Linked DNA regions of Paludisphaera rhizosphaerae. The main gene of each other region encodes a partner of the protein of the gene in region 2 in a complex. Links are inferred from orthologs where the notes say so. Each region holds a gene or a part of one and is shown on either strand. Other genes may lie near its edges.

Region 1 (3,591 bases), on a different replicon or contig from region 2:
CGACTCGCACGTCCACATCTGGGACCTGGAAAAGATCCGACTCCCCTGGCTCAAGAACAACACCACACTCAACCACAACGCGCGTTGGGCCGAGTATCGAGAAGCCGCCGCGGGTCTCGACGTCGTCAAAGCCGTCTACCTTGAGGTCGACGTGGCCCCGGCCGATCATCCTCTGGAAGCCAAGCTGGCGATCGATCTCTGCCGAGATCCGGGGAACGCCATCACCGGCGCGGTGATCGGAGGACGGCCGGCTGACGAGGGCTTCGCCGCCTACATCGAACCCCTGTCGAAAGATCCGGCCGTCAAGGGTCTGCGCCAGGTGCTGCACGGGTCGACCCCGGCCGGCTACTGCCTTCAGGACGCCTTCGTCCGAGGAATCCAGAAGCTGGGCGAACTGGGCCTGAGCTTCGATCTCTGCATGAGGCACGCCGACCTTGCCGACGGGGCCAAATTGATCCAGGCCGCGCCGGGGACGCCGTTCGTCCTGGACCATTGCGGCAATCCGCCGGTTTTCGGCGACCTCACGACCTGGAAGCGCGATATCGACCGCATCGCTGCTTTCCCGAACGTGGTGGGCAAGGTGTCCGGGATCGTCTCTCAGGCCAAGGATCGGCCCTGGAAGCCGGACGACCTGGCCCCCGTCGTCCGCCACATGCTGGAGGCCTTCGGACCCGACCGCGTCCTCTTCGGCGGCGACTGGCCCGTCTGCACGATTGGCGCACCGCTCAAGGACTGGGTGAACGCCCTCACCCAGATCGTCGCCGACCTTCCCGAAGACCGCCGGCGGAAGCTGTTCCACGACAACGCGATTCGGGCCTACCGGCTCTCTTGAGCCCGTCTCTAGCCGCCGATCGAGTACATCGGTCGGTCAGGCTGGATGAAGCGGGCCGTGTTGATCTCGTGCCCTTCCCACTTGGCGGCGACCGAGGCGGCGACGGCCTGCGCGACAGCCTCCTCGGGCGCCTCTGAGCGGAGCATCTCCCGGACGTCCGTCTCCTCCAGCGCGAACAGGCAGTTGCGAAGCTTGCCGTCGGAGGTCAGCCGGAGCCGGTTGCAGCTCCCGCAGAAGGGACGGCTCACCGACGAGATCAGGCCGACTCGACCGCCGCCGTCGAGATAGTCGTACGCCAGGGCCGGCGCGCGGGGGTCCTGATCGGCGGCCGGGGCGAGCGGAGCGACCTCGCGAGCGATGACGTCGAGGATCTCCTGAGCGTAGAAGACCTTCTCACGCTCCCAGAGGTGGCCTGCGTCCAGCGGCATGTACTCGATGAATCGCATCTCCACGCCAAGCTCGCGGGCGAACCGGGCGAGCGGCGCGACGTCGTCCTCGTTGAAGCCGCGGATCACGACGGCGTTCAGCTTGATCGGGTCGAACCCCTCGCGTTTGGCGGCGTGAACGCCGGCGATGGCGTCGTCCAGGCCGCGCCGGCGCGCGAGTCGCTCGAAGCGGACGGAATCGAGGGTGTCCAGGCTGATGTTGAGACGCTCCAGCCCGGCTTCCCGGAGCCTTCCGGCGATTGGCGCCAGGAGCATGCCGTTGGTCGTCATGCCGACGTCGGAGACGCCCTCGATCGCGACCAGCATCCGGACCAGGACGTCCAGATCCTTCCTCAGCAGGGGTTCGCCCCCCGTGAGCCGGATCTTGTCAACGCCCAGCGGGGCGACGACCGCGACGAAGCGAGCGATTTCCTCGAAGCTCAGGAGTCGTTCCCGCGGCATGAACTCGACCTGCTCCGGCATGCAGTAGACGCACCGCAGGTTGCAGCGGTCGGTCACGCTGACGCGCAGGTTGTTGTGCACGCGACCGAAGGAATCGATCAGGCGGGGCTTCAAGCTCATGATCGGTCGCGTCTCGGAAGGGGATGACAAGGTGCCGTCGCCCCATTGTAACGCACCGACAAGCTGAGAGTCGCGATCAGCTCATTCCGGGATGGATCCATTCCTCGCGACCGTCGTCCCATTTTTCCCGCTTCCAGATGGGGACGACTTCCTTGAGCGTGTCGATGAGCCAACGACATGCCTCAAAGGCGTCCCCCCGATGGGGGCAGCTCACGGCGACGACCACGCTGACGTCCCCCAACTCCAGTCGCCCGACCCGATGCGAAAGGGCCAGACCGATCACCGGCCATTTACGGCGGGCCTCAGCTTCCAATTCGGCGAGCTTCTTCGCAGCCATCTCGGGATACGCCTCGTACTCGAGATGAACCGTACGAAGGTCTCCCGTCATCTCGCGAACGGTTCCCAGAAAGGTGCAGACGGCCCCGGCGTTGGGGTGCCGGACGCTCTCGGTGATCCTGGCGCAGTCCAACGGCAATTTGGTGATCTCAACCACGGCGACCTCGGACGATAACGACTAGCCGCCGCTGACGGGGGGGATCAGGGCCAGCGGAACGTCGGCTGGAATGACGGCGTCGTCTCCAGCATACTCATCGCCGACCGCGATCCGCACCCGCTCCGCGATCCCCGCCAGGGCGGGATGCTGCTGAATCAGCGCCCGGCGCAGGTCGACGACCGTCGCCGACTCCGGCAACTCGACGACGACTTCCGGAACTCCGGCCAGTTGGCGGGCGATCGCGAAGAGTCGAACCGATCTCGTCCGGCGAAGGCGGTCCAGGTCGTCGGGGGTATCCAGATCGACGAGAACCGCATCGTCGTCGAACGGGATCTCCTGAACGTCGGCGGCGTGCTCTGAGATCAGGGCGTTGACGCCGACCCCGCCGGGGAGGTTCGGGATCGAGATCGCGATTCGCCATGGGAGGACGATCGGATGCCCGCGTCGACCGCCGAACGTGGGGATGAAGATGGATTCCGGACGGCCTAGCCAGGCGTCGATGAGCCGCCCGACCGTCGCCGCCTTGAGCCTCGGACTATCGGCCGGCGCGAGGAGCACCCCTCCGGGGGCCTTGTCCCGGAGTTCATTCAGGGCGGCCAGTGCCAACTCGACCGACTCGCGCATGTCGCCAGGACGCCTCTCGGGCGTCAGCACCCTCGCGCCGACTTGTGCCGCAGCCTCGGCGATCGGCGGCCCTTCGGGGGCCTCGAACGGCGGCGTGACGACCACGATCGGCCCCGCTCCTCCTTCGCGCAAGGCGTTGACGACGCGAGCGATGAGGGGTCGCCCTCCGAACTCGATCAGAAGCTTCGCCCGGCCCATGCGGCGACTCTCGCCGGCCGCGGGGATGATCGCTGCTACTGTCACGTCGCTCAAAAGCCCTCCTTCCGTCCGAAGTCGACGAACCCTCGACCCACTCGATGCTGCCGTTCCAAGGCCCCCGCATCAATAACGCCTCAAAGAAAGGCCTCAAAAGAACGGAGCGAGCCGCGTACAGGTACGGGCCGACTTACTTCAGCACGCCGATCGTCTATTCGACGCCCGAGTACCGCTTCGATCTGGACGACGGCACGACAGTCTACGCGACGTCGGTCCTTTTCGCCCCTGGCATCGGCGCGATCCCGCGTCCTCGACCCGTAGGAGAGTATCTCCTCTCCGTGACCACTGAGGAGCCCCATCCTGGGCGACGTCGAATGCCGCTACCACAGCACGGTCGCGCCCGAACCTCAGAGCTTTCTGCTGTAAGAGCTCGGCGCCAT
Region 2 (3,607 bases):
CCGTAGAGCCCCTTGTGGCCGGGGAGAGCGAGAAGGTCGATCGGCGTTTCCTTCAGGTCGATCGGAACCACGCCTGCGGACTGGGCCGCGTCGATCAGAAGGAGTGCGTCGGCGGCGCGAACGGCCTTCGCCACGTCCTCGATCGGTTGGACGGTTCCCAGCACGTTGCTGGCGTGCGTCATGGCCACAAGGCGGGTCTTGGGAGTGATCGCCGCGGCGACGTCCTCGGCTGTAACGTAGCCTTCGCGCGAGACGACGCGGGTCGAGGTGATCCGACCAGCCTTCTCGAGGGCGCGGATGGGACGGCTGATCGAGTTGTGCTCCAGATCCGTCAGCACGACGTGGTCGCCGTCGCGCAGGACGCCCTTGATCGCCATGTTGAGGGCGTCGGTGCAGTTGAGCGTGAAGGCCCAGCGGTCGGGCGACTCGCCGCGGAAGAACTGGTTGAGGGCGTGGCGGACGTCGTCGAGCGTCTTCTCGGCGGCCATGGCCATGCGATGCCCCGCTCGGCCGGGGTTGGCCAGCGACGTGCGGGCGAAGCGGTCGAGTTCCTGATAAACCGGCTCGGGCTTGGGGAAGCTGGTGGCGGCGTTGTCCAGGTAGATCATGACGGACTCCGAGAAACGGACGATCAAGCGCCCACGAACTGGGCGTAGAGGGTTTTCGCCTTGGCGATGTCGTTGGTCCCCTTGATGATGGCTCGACCGTCGGGGAAGACGGTGAACTCATAGCCCTCGGTGGCGAACCGGAGCATGAAGGCGTTGTGGCGGACCTCGCCGACGCCCTTGAGCCGCTCGGCCATCTCGCCGAACTTCAGCGGCTCGGGCCGACGGCTGGCGACCTGCACCGCGTTGCGACCGCAAAGGGCCGTCGTGTGCGAACCCATCGCCCCTTCCAGCCACTCGAAGTTCCTGTGCTTGCAGCAGGGACAGTCCACCTTGCCGAGCAGTCCCGAGATCTTGAGCTGGCGGAAGGTCCAGTCCCAAAGGTCGACCATGATGAGGTCGCGGTTGTACGCCTGCTTCGCCCCCGTGAGGACCTTGAGCGCTTCCATGGCCTCGAACGAGGCGATGACCGAGACCGCCGGACCGAGCACTCCGGCCGTTTCGCAGGTGGGCGTCATCCCGGGCGGGGGGGCCGTCTCGATGACGCAGCGGAGACAGGGGGTCTCGCCGGGGATGATCGTCATCGTCTGACCCTCGGCGCCGATCACGCCGCCGAAGATCCAGGGCTTGCCAAGCTTCACTGCGGCGTCGTTGATGAGGTAGCGGGTCTCGAAGTTATCGGTGCCGTCGAGGATCAGGTCGGCGTCGCCCATGAGGTCGAGGGCGTTGGTGTGGTCGATGTCCGTGACCACAGGCTCGATCTCGATGTTGCTGTTGATGAGCCGGAGCTTCCGCGCCGCGGCTTCGGCCTTGGGAAGGTTGTCGGCGACGTCCTGCTCGTCGAAAAGGATCTGACGCTGGAGGTTATGGGTCTCGATGAAATCCCGGTCGATGATCCGAAGATGACCGACTCCCGCGCGGGCGAGGTGATTCGCCAGCACGGTCCCGAGCGCGCCGCACCCGCAGAGCGTAACCCGGCTCTTCATGAGGGCTCGCTGGCCGTCCTCTCCCATCGCGGGGAAACGGACCTGTCGCGAGTAGCGGTCGAGCGGGTCGGGAGTCGTCGAGGCGGGGGCGGCCATGTCAGGTCGGGCTCCGGGCGGGCGAATTCGGGTCGATCGTTGGAACTATCAGGTCAGCCGCCGGCGACGGCGGGGATGATGCTGACCTCGTCCTTCTCGGCGACGGGCGTATCCAGCTCGTCGAGGAAGCGGATGTCCTCGTTGTTGACGTAGATGTTGACGAACCTGCGAAGCTCAGCGCCGTCGAAGAGACGTTCCTGGATCGACGGATGCTGGCGGCCGAGATCGGCCAGGACGGCTCCGACGGTCGCTCCGACGGTTTCGACCTTGTCGAGCCCTCCCGTTTGAGGACGCAGCGGAGTGGGGATTCGAACGAGCGGCATGGGGAGGTTCCTGATCGTCGGACGGAGAAACGGACTCGGAATGTTTGATGGAATCGCTCGCCTACCGTGGCTTCACTTCGCGGCGAGCAGCGTGTCGGAGGGAATCGCGGGGAAGTCGCCCCGCTGATCCACGATCGCCTCGAAATCCTCGAGAGTCGGCTGGATGACGACGGGGCGGGGCAGGTGGTCGAGGAGAGCTTCCTGGGTCTTCAGCCCGTTTCCCGTGATGCAAAGGACGGTCGAGCCGTTGCGGTCGATCTTGCCTTCTTCGATCAGCTTGCGGGCAACGGCCAGCGTAACGCCGCCCGCGGTCTCGGCCCAGACCCCTTCGGTTTCGGCGAGGAGGCGCATGGCGTCGACGATGGCCTCGTCGGAGACGTCCTCGCTCCAGCCGCCCGTCTCGCGAATCAAGTTGGAGGCGAACCAGCCGTCCGCCGGGTCGCCGATGGCGAGGCTCTTGGCAATCGTGTCTGGGTTGCGCACCGGCTTGACCTTGTTGGCCCCCGTCTTCACCGTGTTGGAGATCGGGTTGCAGCCGGTCGCCTGGGCGCCGTACATCCTCGTCTTCACGGGGCCGTCGAGCAGCCCAAGCAACTCTAGCTCGCGGAACGCCTTGTGGAGTTTGCCGATCAGGCTGCCTCCGGCCATCGGCGCGACGACGTGGTCGGGGACGCGCCAGCCGAGATCCTCGGCGATCTCGAAGCCCATCGACTTCGACCCTTCGGCGTAGAAGGGGCGGAGGTTGACGTTCACGAATCCCCAGCCGTAGCGGAAGGCGATCTGCGAGCAAAGCCGGTTGACGTGGTCGTAATTGCCGCGGACGGCCACGACCTTCGCCCCGTAGATCGTCGCCCCCAGGACCTTGCCCTGTTCCAGCCCCTCGGGAATCAAGACGTAGGAGTCGAGCCCCGCCGCCGCCGCGTTGGCGGCGACGCTGCCGGCGAGGTTCCCCGTCGAGGCGCACCCGACGGTCTCGAATCCAAGCTCGACGGCCTTCGAGAGGGCGACCGCGACGACGCGGTCCTTGAACGAGAGCGATGGATGATTGACCGCGTCGTTCTTGATGTAAAGCTCGGCGACGCCCAGCTCCTTCGCCAGTCGATCGGCACGAATCAAAGGGGTCGCGCCGACGTGACGGCCGACGGTCGGCTCGCCGTCGATCGGGAGCAACTCGCGGTAACGCCACATGGTCTTGGGGCGAGTCGCGATCGCCTCGCGGGAGAATGTTCGGCTGACGGCCTGGTAATCGTAGGCCACTTCCAGCGGCCCGAAGTCCTCGGTGCAGAAATTGAGAGCTTCTTTGGGGTACATCTTGCCGCAGAGGCGACACTTCAGACCCGTGACCAGTTCGCCTGACACCAGTTTCAACCCCCGTATCCAGGGAGATTCGCGATGCTGACGCGGTCGGCGAAACAGCCGTCCGCTTCGAGACGCATCGAATCCAGGGAACGGGATGGGGGATGAGGTGGGATCGGGTGCGGGGCCACGATGTAGCGCCGCCGCCGAAGACCATCTTATCTATCCCATGTTTCGCCTGTTCCGTCGTTCCCGGATGTCGTCCGGGATTCGAACGGAAGGCTATGGGCAGGAGTTAGCA

The links.
Region 1: the proteins of G5C50_RS04115 (region 2) and G5C50_RS19425 are in contact, whole or in part, in a crystal structure (PDB 1FMA), measured with the Escherichia coli proteins. The link is inferred for Paludisphaera rhizosphaerae from one-to-one orthologs.

What each region holds. Positions count from the first base shown.
Region 1 is NZ_JAALCR010000015.1:43,323-46,913, reverse strand. The notes cover bases 625-3,354. They hold G5C50_RS19425 (molybdenum cofactor biosynthesis protein MoaE), read right to left. Parts: upstream 2,333-3,354; coding sequence 1,916-2,332; downstream 625-1,915. Other genes in these bases: G5C50_RS19420 (NTP transferase domain-containing protein), read right to left, coding at 2,354-3,199; moaA (GTP 3',8-cyclase MoaA), read right to left, coding at 841-1,839; G5C50_RS19435 (amidohydrolase family protein), read left to right, coding at 625-832. Also shown: more of G5C50_RS19435, read left to right, coding at 1-624. UniProt on the Escherichia coli protein: Converts molybdopterin precursor Z to molybdopterin. This requires the incorporation of two sulfur atoms into precursor Z to generate a dithiolene group. The sulfur is provided by MoaD.
Region 2 is NZ_JAALCR010000002.1:358,311-361,917, reverse strand. The notes cover bases 376-3,121. They hold G5C50_RS04115 (MoaD/ThiS family protein), read right to left. Parts: upstream 2,011-3,121; coding sequence 1,741-2,010; downstream 376-1,740. Other genes in these bases: thrC (threonine synthase), read right to left, coding at 2,083-3,121; G5C50_RS04120 (ThiF family adenylyltransferase), read right to left, coding at 632-1,687; G5C50_RS04125 (aminotransferase class V-fold PLP-dependent enzyme), read right to left, coding at 376-608. Outside these bases: more of G5C50_RS04125, read right to left, coding at 1-375; more of thrC, read right to left, coding at 3,122-3,369. UniProt on the Escherichia coli protein: Involved in sulfur transfer in the conversion of molybdopterin precursor Z to molybdopterin.